Regions from separate parts of the Pseudomonas sp. YH-1 genome, predicted to be linked through region 2. Evidence: riboswitches for the same ligand, from Rfam matches in the RefSeq annotation. Region 2 holds a riboswitch; each other region holds the start of a gene.

Region 1 (3,199 bases), 760 kb from region 2:
CTCACCACTGCCGTTCACCCACTGGTCGCCCGCGAGGGTGATGAGGTCGGTGATTTCGCGGCGGAACAGGGTGACGCTGCCGCTCCACGGCTGGTCGAACAGTTCGCCGGTGTAGTCCAGGCCCAGTTCGGCGTTGCGGCTGCGCTCGGGCTTGAGATCACGGTTACCGACTTCATCGCCCGGTTCGTTGACGAACAGTTGCTCGGCGGTGGGCAGCTTGAAGGCGGTGCCGAACTGGCCGCGCAGCTTGAGCTGCTGGGTCAGGTCGTAGAGCGAGGTGAGCATCCACACGGTGGCGCCTTCGCCACCGGAGATTTCCTCGCGACGCACGCCAAGGCTCGGATGCCAGTCGGGCAACGCCTCGATGTTCGGCCGCAGCTGGGCGTACAGCGCGTGGGACTCGGCCTTGTCGTTGTCGATGATCAGCACATCGTCCTGGCCCTTGTACCACTGGTTGTCGCTGCCGAAGACCAGTTCGTGGCCGCCTGCCAACCGGGCCTTGCCTTCGAGCTGCGCGCCCCAGTCGGTGAAGCCCCAGTAGTCGTTGTGGTTGAGCACCTGGGTGCCGCCACCCTGCAGGTTGTAGACGCGGTCGTAGCGGGTGTCCCAATCGTTTATGTGGGTCTTGGCGAACCAGCTGAAATCGTCGCCGACGCGCTGCTGGAAAGTCGCCGTGGCGATCTGCTGCACGCGGTTGTTGCTGGTGTGGTGGTTGGAGGTCGGCCGGGAGAAGTCCAGCTCGGCATCGGCGTACTGGTAGAACAGCTCCAGCCGCGAGGCGTCACCGATGGCCTGGATGGCCTTGGCGCCGAACACGTTGACATCGTAGGAGCGGCGCTTGTCGCTGACCGTACTGGTCATGTCCTGGTCGCGGTAAGGCTGGTAGCCATCGGAGCGGTTGTGGCTGACATAGGCCATCAGGCCGAGGTCGCCCAGGCCGTTCTGCACGATTTTCTCAGCGCGGGCATCGCCGCTGCGGCCCTTGAAGGTGTCCAGGCCAAGGTTCACCTCGCCGGTCGCCTCCCGCGAACGCGCGCTGCGGGTGACGATGTTGATCACCCCGCTCACCGCCTGGGTGCCGAACAGCAGGCCCTGGCCACCCTTGAGCACCTCGATGCGCTCCACTGCGGTGGTCGGCAGGGTGTCGATGTAGATGCCGCCGTAGAGACGGTTGTTCAGGCGCACACCGTCCAGCAGGATCAGCGTGTCGTCGTTTCGCCCGCCCAGCAGCGAGTAGGTGCCGTAGTCGAAGGGGCCGTTCTTCGGCGCAACGAACAGGCCGGGCACGTACATCTGCAGCACGCGGGTGATGTCGGCGCTGGGACCGGCGCGTTCGATCTGCTGGCGGTCGATGACCTCCAGCTTGCTGCCATAGCGGGCCATGTCGGCCACGGTGGTGGACTCCACCGACGGTGCGCTGACGATTTCGTCGGCCAGGTCCAGCGGCGCCGCAACGAGCTGCGAGCTGAGGGCACAGAGGGAGAGAACGGGAGTCCAGCGCAGGGCGCGCCGGGAGTTGAAAGCAGGAGAATGCAAGGTGATCGCCTCGAAATCGGGATTTCGCAGGCGGCGCAGCGAGACCCGGAACGAGCGCGCCCCGGGAACCGGCTCACGCCCGCCCACCGCGGGTTTGCCAAACAGGTTCCAGGCCGGTCTCCGGGCTTGCGAGGGTCCTGGGGCATCCGCCTTCCCATGCTGTCGCACAGTGGCCTAATGGATGCTCCGCTCGCTTACCGTTGCGGGGGCAGCGCCGGACTGATCGCACGAAGGCGACGCACCGGCTTCCCGTTTCACCTCACGCACGGCGGCGTGAGGCACCTGGAACGGGGCGCATCTCAACACCAGGTCGGGAACGCGTCAAGGGCAGGGGTTGCGGCAGGATGTTGCAGGGCGGCGTCAGTGCCAGGGATCGTAGGTACCGAAGCTCCAGATGTGGCCTTCCGGATCGCGGCAGGTGAAGCCCTGGCCGCCGTAGTCTTCGTCCTTGATGTCGATGACGATCTGCGCGCCGCCGTCCACCGCCGCGCGATACAGCGCCTCCGCATCCTTCACCACCACGTAGATGCTCTGGGTGCAGCCGCCGATTTCGTCGGGCTGACGCATCAGTCGGCCGTACTCGTTGTCGTGCAGCGAGCCGAGCATCACCAGGCCACTGCCATCAGCCAGCGCCAGCTGCGCGTGGGCAATGCCGCCGTGCTCATCGGCCACCACCAACTGCCGCTGGAAACCGAAGGTGGCGCACAGCCAGTCGATGGCCTGAGGCGCATCGCGGTAGCGCAGGCAGGGGATGACGCTGGGGCGTACAGCAGGTGCGGGCTGGGGCATGGCGATCTCCGACGCGGGATGGGCGCGTCCTTTCCAGCATAGTCGCGCCTTTGCGCCGCTTCAGCGCGGTGCGGCGACCGGCAAGCGAAGCGCAATTTCCTGCAAGACCGGTTGTCGGCGCGGCCTTAGTGTCAGCCGAATCAGAAAGAGGAGAAATCCACCGTGACCCAGCGCCAACCGATCAACCTGCAGGACAAGCTCGGCCGCATCACTGAAACCTGGCAACCGCGGGTGATCGCCGAGATGAACGACTACCAGTTCAAGGTGGTGAAGCTGCGCGGCGACTTCGTCTGGCACAGCCACGCCGACACCGACGAAACCTTCATCGTGCTCGACGGCGAGTTGCGCATCGACTTCCGCGACGGCCCGCTGACCCTGCGCGCCGGCGAGCTGTACGTGGTACCGCGCGGCGTCGAGCACAAGCCCTATGCCGAGCATGAGGTACAGGTGATGCTGATCGAGCCGCGCGGCGTGCTGAACACCGGCGACCAGGGCGGCGAGCGCACGGCGGAGAATGATCGCTGGGTGTGACCGTCGATCGACAGCAACGCGCGGCGCCGATCAGCGGCCTCTCCCTGTCGCACAACGGCTGCTATGCCTGACGGGAGGAAACCGCTCCCAGCCGGAGGCTGTAACGCCTGGGAAACAACAGGCGTGACTCTGGCGGCGGTGCCGATTCGGGTCCGCGACACTTGACTGCCCGGACCCGGGCCAGAGGTGCGAAATGCTCTATCTGGTGAGTTGGACTATCCCCATGGAAAACCGCGATGCCGCCATCGAGCGGTTCCTCAAGACCGGCGCGCAGCCTCACGACAAGGTGGTGCTGCACGGACGCTGGCACGCCGTCGGGCACATGCTTGGCTTCGGCCTGGCC
Region 2 (3,199 bases):
CTGGAATGCACTTCCGGCTGCGGCGCACCGATCACATGCGGTACCACCAGCAACGCGACACCGACGGCCTTCAGTGCCCAGTGACGGCCGAACACCAGCAGCGCGAGGCCAACGGCAGTGGCGGCGGCGGTGCCGATCCACCAGGTCTGCCGCAGGGTCAGATCGGCGGCGGCGGTACCAGGGACTTCCGGCGGCAGGCCCAGCGAAGGTGCCAGGGTGAACACGGCGAAACCGGCCAGCCCCCAGAGCAGGCCTTCGGAAGTCTTGCCCGGCTCACGCAGGGTGAACAGGCCGGCCAGCATCAGCGCGAAACCCACGGCGACCACCAGGTTGCCACCGGTGGTGGAGAGGATGCGCTGCCAGCCGTCTTCTGGCTCCCAGGCTTCGTCATCATGGTGGTGGCCGGCGGCGGCGCCCTCGGCATGCTCGTGGGCATGTTCTTCGACCAGCGCGGCGGCCGGCTCGGCTTTCTCGAAAGTCTCCGCCTTGAGGATCAGCGGGGATACCCACAGCAACTGGACCACGGTGAGTACCAGCGCCGCGATCAGACCGGCGAAACCGGCGGTCTGGGCGATACGTTTGATCATTGCAATTCTCCAGGCGAGACGAGGCCTCGAACGCTGCAAAAGCGCGACCGAGAGTGCCTCGAATTCGCTGCGCTTACGCGCAGGCGGTGCACATTAGTGGCAGGGGAAACCGGCGCTGTGGCGGGTGTCGTGCGCGGCGTTGTGGACCGCATCCAGATGCGAGAAGCCGGCGAAGTACACCAGCAGCGCGCCCAGCAGGCTGGCGCCAACGGCCAGGCTGATGCGCTTGGAAAGGGGGATGGAAGTGCTCGACGCGTGCGTCAGGGTGCTGCTGGACATGAACGTTCCCTCTGAAGATCAAAGTAAGAGAACGCAGAGGTTGAACGCATTCGAACGCGCCGGAACGGTCGCGCCACGGCCTGCGCCCGCCCACCGCGGGTTTGCCAAAAAACGAAAGCTCCAGGCCGGTCTCCGGGCTTGCGACGTTGGCCTGTGGCCAAGCGGGTCAGTCTTCCCATGCGTCAGCACAGTGACTACTGATGACCCTACGATCGCTTACCGTTGCGGGGGCAGCGCCGGACTGGTCCTTGCGGACGCACCGGCTTCCCGTTTCACCTCGCGCGTGGCGCGAGACACCTGGAACCGCGCTAGCTGACCACGGCAGCCGACAGGCGTCAACCGATCCCCGGCGATTGACCGTCCCGCCTGCGCTGCGTAGCCTTCCCTGCTTCGAGGTTCTCCGGCGCTGGCCGGAGCTAAGAGGGAACGTGGAAATCTTCGGATGCGCCACGGCTGCCCCCGCAACTGTGAACAGCCTGTCTCTTCACGCGCCACTGCCGATTCGGGCGGGAAGGCGAAGAGACGACAGAGGGCTGTGAGCCAGGAGACCTGCCTCGTGCAGCATCAAGACAACCGGGCGGGGTGATCCGGTGGCGACCTTCGTTGCGCGGCGAACCCGCGCGCGCGCCCTTCATCCGCCCGCCAACTTCCGCTTGCGAGGCGCGCATGAAAACCCTGGCCAAACTCCCCGTCACCATCGTCACCGGCTTCCTCGGCGCCGGCAAGACCACCCTGCTCCGCCACATGCTGGACAACGCCGAAGGCCGCCGCATCGCGGTGATCGTCAACGAATTCGGCGAGCTGGGCATCGACGGCGACATCCTCAAGCAGTGCTCCATCGGCTGCAGCGAAGAAGAGGCGGTCGGCCGCGTCTTCGAACTGGCCAACGGCTGCCTGTGCTGCACCGTGCAGGAAGAGTTCTTCCCGGTGATGCGCGAACTGGTGGCGCGTCGCGGCGACCTCGACCAGATCCTCATCGAGACCTCGGGCCTGGCCCTGCCCAAGCCGCTGGTGCAAGCCTTCCAGTGGCCGGAAATCCGCAACGCCTGCACGGTGGATGCGGTGATCACCGTGGTCGACAGCCCGGCCGTGGCCGCCGGCACCTTCGCCGCCCATCCCGAGCAGGTCGACGAGCAGCGCCAGCAGGACCCGAACCTGGACCACGAATCGCCGCTGCACGAACTCTTCGAAGACCAGCTGGCCAGCGCCGACCTGGTGGTGCTGAACAAGGCCGACCTGCTCGACGCCCAAGCGCTGGCCCGCGTACGCGCCGAAGTCGCCGAGGAGCTGCCGCCGGCGGTGAAGATCGTCGAAGCCAGCTCCGGCCAGCTGCCGCTCTCGGTGCTGCTGGGGCTGAACGCCGAGGCCGAGCTGCACATCGACAGCCGCCCGACACACCACGACCACGAAGGCCATGAAGATCATGACCACGACGAGTTCGACTCCTTCCATGTCGACCTGCCGGAAGTGGAAGAACGCGCCCTGCTCGAGGCGTTGAACGCGCTGGTCGAGCGCCACGCCGTGCTGCGCATCAAGGGCTTCGTCGCCATCCCCGGCAAGCCCATGCGCCTGCTGGTGCAGGGTGTCGGCAAGCGCTTCGACAAGCACTTCGACCGCGCCTGGCGCAGCGACGAAACCCGTGGCACGCGCCTGGTGGTGATCGGCCAGGAACTGGACCAGGCGACCATCGCCAACGAGCTGCGTACTGCCCTGGCGTAATGACCTCGTAGGGTGGCGTGGAGCGCAGCGATACCCACCACCGATGATGGGTAACGCAAGCTCCACCCATCCTGCGGTCATGCCAAGTCCCTGTAGGAGCGAGCTTGCTCGCGAACCAAGCCCCGACGCGAGGCTGTTCGCGAGCAAGCTCGCTCCTACGAAGAGCCACCACCGAGCAAGCCCATGCACCTGCTGCGCACCCAACCCGGCGGTTTCGTCCCCGACGACGGCATCGCCCACCTGGCCCAGACGCCCGCCGAGCTGGTGATTCTCTGCAGCGGCGACTCGCACCTGGCACTGCTCGCCGAGGCCGCCCGCGAGCTGCCGGAGGACTACCCGAGCCTGCGGCTGGCCAACCCGATGCAGCTGCAGAACCACGCCTCGGTGGACCTTTACGTCGACGAAGTGCTGCAGCACGCCAAGGTCATCCTGATCTCGGTACACGGCGGCATCGGCTACTGGCGCTACGGCATGGAGCAGTTGGTGGCGTTGGCCGAGCGCGGCGTCACGCTGATCGCGGTACCCGGCGACGACAAGCCCGACCCCGAACTCAGCGCGCTGTGCAGCGTCCCGCCGCAGGATGCAGAGCGCCTCTGGCAGTACCTGCGCCAGGG
Region 3 (3,199 bases), 130 kb from region 2:
AGTTGTTCAACCAGTGCCGCATCGGCATCGGCAGGAAGACGCTCCAGCACGGCTGCGCGGATGGCCGCAATCTGGTCCTCGCTGGCAACCGCGGAATCGTTGACCGCCTCGGTGCCTTTCATGGCCGTACCATCCCCAGGCTGCACGGCCTCACCGGCGATGCGCTCGATGATCTCCAGCCCTGCTTCCTCGGCGATCATCCGCGCCTCGGGCGTCAGAATGCAGCGCGGCAGCTCGACTTCGAGCGAACGCTGCCCGGCGGCAATCGCCTCGCGCACGGAGCCCGCGGTAATCAGCTTTTTCATGGATACTTTTCCTCAAGCGGAGCGCGTCCGTGCAACACCTGGCGCAGACGCTCGATACTGGTGGGGTCGTCCTGGGCGACGCGCAGGATCTCGCCATGGATGCCGTGCCGCCGCATCAGGGACTCGGCCGCATCCGGGTCCGCGTCGGCCAGGTCGCACTTGCTGATCACACCGACCAGGCGCTTGCCCGAGTGAATGTCGAGCAGTCCCGGCGGCAAACGACACTCCGGCTCATTGGCCGGATGCACGTAGACCAGGGTGTCCACGTTGTCGGTGCTGGTAATCAAGGCCCGGTACAGCCGTGGATGACTGATGAACTCGCCGGGGGTATCCATCGCACCGCACAGGTCGAAGTCCAGGGCCTGGGTCTTGCGCGGCGTTTCGCGGCGGCCGCGCAGGGCGTTGAACAAGGTGGTCTTGCCCGCTCCCACGCCGCCGACCAGGGCATATCGATGGGTCTGCATGCTCAACTCCGGGTCACCGGGCAAATGGTGTAGGCGAGCAGGCGGTCGAGGTTGGCGCAGGTACGCTCCAGCGCTTCTTCCACCGCACCGACGCTGCCATAGAGGACCAGTGCGCCGCTGAAGCGATCGAGGAAGCCGATCTGCACATTGGCGGCCTTGGTGGCGAAATCACCCGCGATCATCGCCGTCTCGCCGGGGGTGAGCGTCATGATGCCGATGGCCTCGGCGCCAGGGACGCCGATCTTGCTCGACAGGTCTTCCTGCGGATGCGCAATCAGGTGTGCCAGGGTCACCTGCTTGCCTGGCACAAACTCCTGAATGATTCGTTCTCTGCTCATCGGGCGCACCTCTTGTCCATGAACAAAAGGCTAACCAAGGGGGGCAGACCAGCCCTATCGAAAATCGGCAAACTTTTCAGCGGATCGACAGAGTTCGAGCGGGCCATCGCGCCCATGGGCACGACCTGGGCGATTTCGTCGCAGCCCGCAATAGGTCGGCAAAGCCCCTGCCAGATGGGCTGGCGGCGAGTCGTCGGAAAGCGTTGGCACAGCGCAGCACGAGCCGTCGATCGCCGCTGCCCTTGCTCATCGCAGACCTTGGTCGTATGGTTCGCCCCGTTTTCGTTCGAGGTAACGGGAAGCAGGTGAAAGACCTGCGCTGCCCCCGCAACGGTAACCGACGCGATCCTTCATGGATTGCAGCATCGCCAGTAGCCACTGCACGACTGTGGGAAGGCGGCGATGTGACGTCGGCAGCCCGGAGACCGCCCTCGACACGCCCCGACAGGTGTTGCGGAGGGCCGCACCGTCAAGTGCGGCCTGCCGCCCTTGCCACGCCCTCCTCGAAAGTCATCCGACCGCTTTTGAGGACGCTCCATGAAACTGACCCGACTCGCCCTGGCCACCAGCCTGCTGCCCGGCATGGCCTTCGCCGCTGGCGACATCTACACACTCTCCGACCAGGTGATCACCTCCGCGCGCCAGGCCCAGCCGCGCGCCGAAGCCACCTCGGCCAACAGCGTATTCACCCGTGCCGACATCGAACGCCTGCAGGTGCGCAGCGTCCCCGCCCTGCTCGCCCGCGTGCCCGGCGTGCAGATGGGCAGCTCCGGCGGCGTGGTCTCGTACTCCGTGCGTGGCACCAGCACCGCGCAGACCCTGGTGCTGGTGGACGGCCAACGCGTCGCCTCGGCCAGCAGCGGCATCGCCCGCCTGGACTACCTGAGCATCGACAGCATCGAGCGTGTCGAAGTGACCCGTGGCCCGCGTTCCGCGCTGTACGGCGCCGATGCCATCGGCGGCGTCATCCAGATCTTCACCCGCCGCGGCGAAGCCGGCCTGCACCCGGAAGTGCGCCTGGCCGCCGGCAGCCACGGCACCTTCGAGCGCAGCCTGAGCCTCTCCGGCGGTAACGAGCAGACCCGCTACAACCTCGGCGGCAGCCTGGACGAGAGCCAGGGCTGGGACCGCACCAGCGACAACGTCGGCGCCGACAACGACCACGACGCCCAGCGCAACAAGGCCGTGCACCTGAACCTGGACCATCGCTTCAGCGAGGACTGGAAGGCCGGCCTGAACCTCAACGACCAGCGCGGCAAGAACGAATACGACGACGCCTACAACTTCGAGCCGGGCTCGCCCCGTGACGAATTCCGCGTCAGCAGCTACAGCGCCTACCTCGACGGCCAGATCACCTCGATGTGGAACAGCCGCCTGGAGCTGGGTCGCAGCTATGACCGCAACAAGGCCGTGGGCGCCGCCGACAGCTGGAACAACGGCACGCTGGAAACCACCCGCCACTCGGCGAGCTGGCTCAACCGCCTGCAACTGGACGAAGCCAACCAGCTGGCCCTGGGCGCCGACTGGTACGAAGACAAGGTCGACGGCACCACCGATTTCGCCGAGGACCAGCGCAGCAACCGCGCCTTCTTCGCCCAGCACAGTTTCAAGGGCGACAGCTTCGGCACCGAGTTGGGTATCCGTCACGACAACAACCAGGCCTATGGCAGCCAGAACAGCTGGAACGCCGCCTTCAGCCTGCCGGTGGGCGACAGCCAGACCTGGATCGCCAGCTACGGCGAAGGCTTCCGCGCGCCGACCTTCAGCGACCTCTACTACCCCGGCGCGAGCAACCCGGACCTGAAGGCCGAGACCTCGAAGACCTACGAGCTGCAATGGCGCGGAGACTTCTCCGGCACGCACCTGGAAGCCTCGCTGTACCGCACCGAGATCGATGACCTGATCGCCTGGGACAGTACCAGCAACCAGCCGGAGAACATCAACAAGGCGCGCATCGATGGCTTCGAGGCCAGCGTCGCCCGCGAGGTACTGGGCTGGCAGGCCGCACTCGGCCTGAGCCTGATCGACCCGCGCGACCGCGACACCGGCCACACCCTGCCCTACCGCGCGCGCCGCACCCTGAGCCTGGACC
Region 4 (3,199 bases), 2.4 Mb from region 2:
CGCGCACCAGGTCGCGGTGGCGTTGGCTGCCGATGCGGTTGGCGAGCACGCCGGAGAACGGCAGGTCGCTCTGATAGGTGGCCATGCCGACGGCCATCGCGCCGAAGGTCTGCGCCATGGACTGGCCGTTGATCACCGCCATCACCGGCACATTGAAGCGCCGCGCCAGATCGGCCGCCGAGGGCGAGCCGTCGAACAGGCCCATCACGCCCTCGATGAGGATCAGGTCGGCCTCGCCGGCCGCCTCCCAGAGCAGGCGGCGACTCTCCTCCTCGCCGACCATCCACAGGTCCAGCTGGTAGACCGGCGCGTCACTGGCACGGGCGAGGATCATCGGATCGAGGAAATCCGGGCCGCACTTGAACACCCGCACCTTGCGCCCGAGGCGCGTGTGCAGGCGCGCCAGGGCGGCGGTCACGGTGGTCTTGCCCTGCCCGGAGGCGGGTGCGGCGATCAGCAGTGCGGGGCATTGGCGCGAGGTCATCGAGCGTGCTCCGCCACAACGGGATGCATCAGAATTCCACCCCTTTCTGCGCCTTGATACCGGCCTTGAAGGCGTGTTTCACCAGGCCCATCTCGGTGACGGTGTCGGCCGCCTCGGTCATCGCCGGCTGCACGCCGCGGCCGGTAGCGACCACATGCTGCATCGGCGGACGTGCGGCGATGTCGGCCAACACGGTGTCCAGTTCCAGGTAGCCGTGCTTGAGGGCGATGTTCACTTCGTCCAGCACCACCAGGCCGACCTGCGGGTCGCTCAGCAGTTGCCGCGCCACGTCCCAGGCCGCCTGTGCCTTGGCGATGTCGCGCTGGCGGTCCTGGGTTTCCCAGGTAAAGCCTTCGCCCATGACGTGGAAGCTGACTTCTTCGGGGAAGCGGCGGAAAAACGCTTCCTCGCCCGTGGTCGCGGCGCCCTTGATGAACTGCACGACGCCCACCTTCATGCCATGGCCCAGCGCGCGGGCAACCATGCCAAACGCCGAGCTGCTCTTGCCCTTGCCGTTGCCGCTGTTGACCAGGAACACACCGCGCTCCCCCTGGGCCTGGGCGATCTTCTCGTCAATCACTGCCTTCTTGCGCTGCATGCGCGAGCGGTGGCGGTCGTCCTTTTCCGGGGATTCAGTCATGAGAAGTGGCTCCTGAAAGCGATTGCACAGGCGTCAGGCTGCCGGCCGGGTGGCAGCGAACGGGGGATGGAACAGGCAGGGATGTACCGCTGGCGCGCGCAGGCGCCATGCAGAAGAGATCGCCCAGCACGAAGGCTGTCGACCCGGGGAATAGGGATTTCACCTGAAGGATTCTCCGCCGCTCTCACCCGCGCGGCACTGACCAGTCGGGGCAGGCGGAGGACGGCAACGCGCGGCGCGCAGCGCCGACGTCGGCAGCGCCTCCCGCGATGCCATGCGATGCAGCAGGCCGGTCTCCGGGCTCGCGAGTGGAAGCGCCTGGCGTTTCCGAAGGAACCGCGCCTTCCCATGCCAATGGCACAGTGGCGGATTGCGGTTCGAAGCTCGCTTACCGTTGCGGGGGCAGCGCCGGAATGATCGATTGTGCATCGACTTCACCGGCTTCCCTGTTTCACTCGCGGCTTGCGCCGAGAGCACCTGAAGCAGGCGCGCAGCTTAGTGGCTGGCGGGCTGGGGCGTCAATTGAACAGGATGTCGCCGGGGCCCGCCCTCAGAACCACAAAGGCTCTAAAATGGGTCACACAAGTCAAGTGGTCAGGCCGCATAACTTCGCTAGAATGCGACTCATGACGACGACTGCCCTACCCGGCCAGCTCCAGCTCGACGCCACCGCCAATCCACCGCTGATGCGCATCAGTGGTGATTGGACGCTTGCGCATTTCTCCACGCTCGAAGCTCAGGTGGCCGCACAGCGCACTGCCGAGTCCCCGGGCGCGCTGGACTTCGCCGGCCTCGGCGCATTGGATACCGCCGGTGCCGCCCTGCTCGCCGAGATCATCGGCAGCGCACGCATGAGCCAACTCGATCAGATCGCCCGCAACCTGCCCGCCGAACGCCAGGCGCTGCTGCGCACTGTCGGCAGCGCGATCACCCAGTGCCGGCTCGACGAAAAGGCCCCGCCGCCCGGCAATGCGCTGGTCGATGTGCTGGAGCGGATCGGCATTGCCTCCGTCACCTTCAAGGACCACCTGATCGGTGTATTGGGCTTCATCGGCCTGACTCTCCAGACCCTGCTGCGCAACCTGCTGCGTCCGCGCCGTTGGCGGCTGACCTCGCTGGCCGCGCACATGGAGGAAACCGGCCTGGACGCCGTGCCCATCGTCGCCCTGCTCACCTTCATGGTCGGTGCAGTGGTGGCCTTCCTCGGCGCCACGGTGTTGCAGAAATTCGGCGCGGCGATCTACACCGTCGACCTGGTGGGCTTCTCCTTCCTGCGCGAGTTCGGCGTACTGCTCACCGCCATCCTGATTGCCGGCCGCACCGCCAGCGCCTTCACCGCGCAGATCGGTTCGATGAAGGCCAACCAGGAAATCGACGCGATCCAGGCCCTGGGCCTGGACCCGGTAGAACTGCTGGTACTGCCGCGGGTGCTGGCGCTGCTGCTGACCCTGCCGATGCTGACGTTCCTGGCGATGATTTCCGGCATCTTCGGCGGTGGCGTGGTCTGCGCCCTGAGCCTGGACATCTCGCCGCGCATGTTCCTCTACATGCTGCAGAACGACATCGCCGTGCAGCACTTCCTGGTGGGCATCGTCAAAGCCCCGGTATTCGCCTTCATCATCGCCGTGATCGGCTGCCTGGAAGGCTTCCGCGTCAGCGGCAGCGCGCAGTCGGTGGGCGAGCACACGACCTCCAGCGTGGTCCAGTCGATCTTCGTGGTGATCCTGCTGGATGCCATGTTCGCGCTGTTCTTCATGGAGATGGGCTGGTGAGCGAACCGATCATCGTCGTCCGCGACCTGGCCAACCGCTTCGGCACCCACGCCGTGCACGAGCACCTCGACCTCGACGTGATGAAGGGCGAGATCCTCGGCGTAGTGGGTGGTTCGGGCACCGGCAAGTCGGTGCTGCTGCGCAGCATCATCGGCCTGCGCCAGCCCAGCGAAGGCAGCGTGCATGTCTTCGGGCAGAACCTGCCTGCCTTGCCGCCGCTGGAGCGTTCGAAACTGGAAAGGCGCTTCGGCGTGCTGTTCCAGAACGGCGCGCTGTTCTCCTCGCTGACCGTGAGCGAGAACA

What was found. Region 2 has a riboswitch for cobalamin ahead of cobW (cobalamin biosynthesis protein CobW). Riboswitches for the same ligand answer to the same signal wherever they lie in the genome.
Region 1: it holds a riboswitch for cobalamin, as region 2 does, so the genes downstream of both, ACKI1H_RS12100 (TonB-dependent receptor plug domain-containing protein) here and cobW (cobalamin biosynthesis protein CobW) in region 2, are expected to answer to the same signal.
Region 3: it holds a riboswitch for cobalamin, as region 2 does, so the genes downstream of both, ACKI1H_RS09250 (TonB-dependent receptor domain-containing protein) here and cobW (cobalamin biosynthesis protein CobW) in region 2, are expected to answer to the same signal.
Region 4: it holds a riboswitch for cobalamin, as region 2 does, so the genes downstream of both, cobO (cob(I)yrinic acid a,c-diamide adenosyltransferase) here and cobW (cobalamin biosynthesis protein CobW) in region 2, are expected to answer to the same signal.

The regions. Positions count from the first base shown of each region.
Region 1 is NZ_CP178184.1:2,578,662-2,581,860, reverse strand. Features, by position in the region: gene ACKI1H_RS12100 (TonB-dependent receptor plug domain-containing protein) at 1-1,536, opposite strand, end outside; cobalamin riboswitch at 1,631-1,837, opposite strand; gene ACKI1H_RS12095 (VOC family protein) at 1,897-2,325, opposite strand; gene ACKI1H_RS12090 (cupin domain-containing protein) at 2,488-2,856, shown strand; gene ACKI1H_RS12085 (DUF3303 domain-containing protein) at 3,050-3,199, shown strand, end outside.
Region 2 is NZ_CP178184.1:1,815,961-1,819,159, reverse strand. Features, by position in the region: gene ACKI1H_RS08580 (CbtA family protein) at 1-587, opposite strand, end outside; gene ACKI1H_RS08575 (CbtB domain-containing protein) at 681-866, opposite strand; cobalamin riboswitch at 973-1,182, opposite strand; cobalamin riboswitch at 1,245-1,437, shown strand; gene cobW (cobalamin biosynthesis protein CobW) at 1,533-2,585, shown strand; gene cobN (cobaltochelatase subunit CobN) at 2,769-3,199, shown strand, end outside.
Region 3 is NZ_CP178184.1:1,950,414-1,953,612, reverse strand. Features, by position in the region: gene eutQ (ethanolamine utilization acetate kinase EutQ) at 1-305, opposite strand, end outside; gene ACKI1H_RS09260 (EutP/PduV family microcompartment system protein) at 302-769, opposite strand; gene eutS (ethanolamine utilization microcompartment protein EutS) at 772-1,107, opposite strand; cobalamin riboswitch at 1,361-1,550, shown strand; gene ACKI1H_RS09250 (TonB-dependent receptor domain-containing protein) at 1,645-3,199, shown strand, end outside.
Region 4 is NZ_CP178184.1:6,114,052-6,117,250, forward strand. Features, by position in the region: gene ACKI1H_RS28200 (cobyrinate a,c-diamide synthase) at 1-484, opposite strand, end outside; gene cobO (cob(I)yrinic acid a,c-diamide adenosyltransferase) at 513-1,124, opposite strand; cobalamin riboswitch at 1,395-1,620, opposite strand; gene ACKI1H_RS28210 (ABC transporter permease) at 1,751-2,896, shown strand; gene ACKI1H_RS28215 (ABC transporter ATP-binding protein) at 2,893-3,199, shown strand, end outside.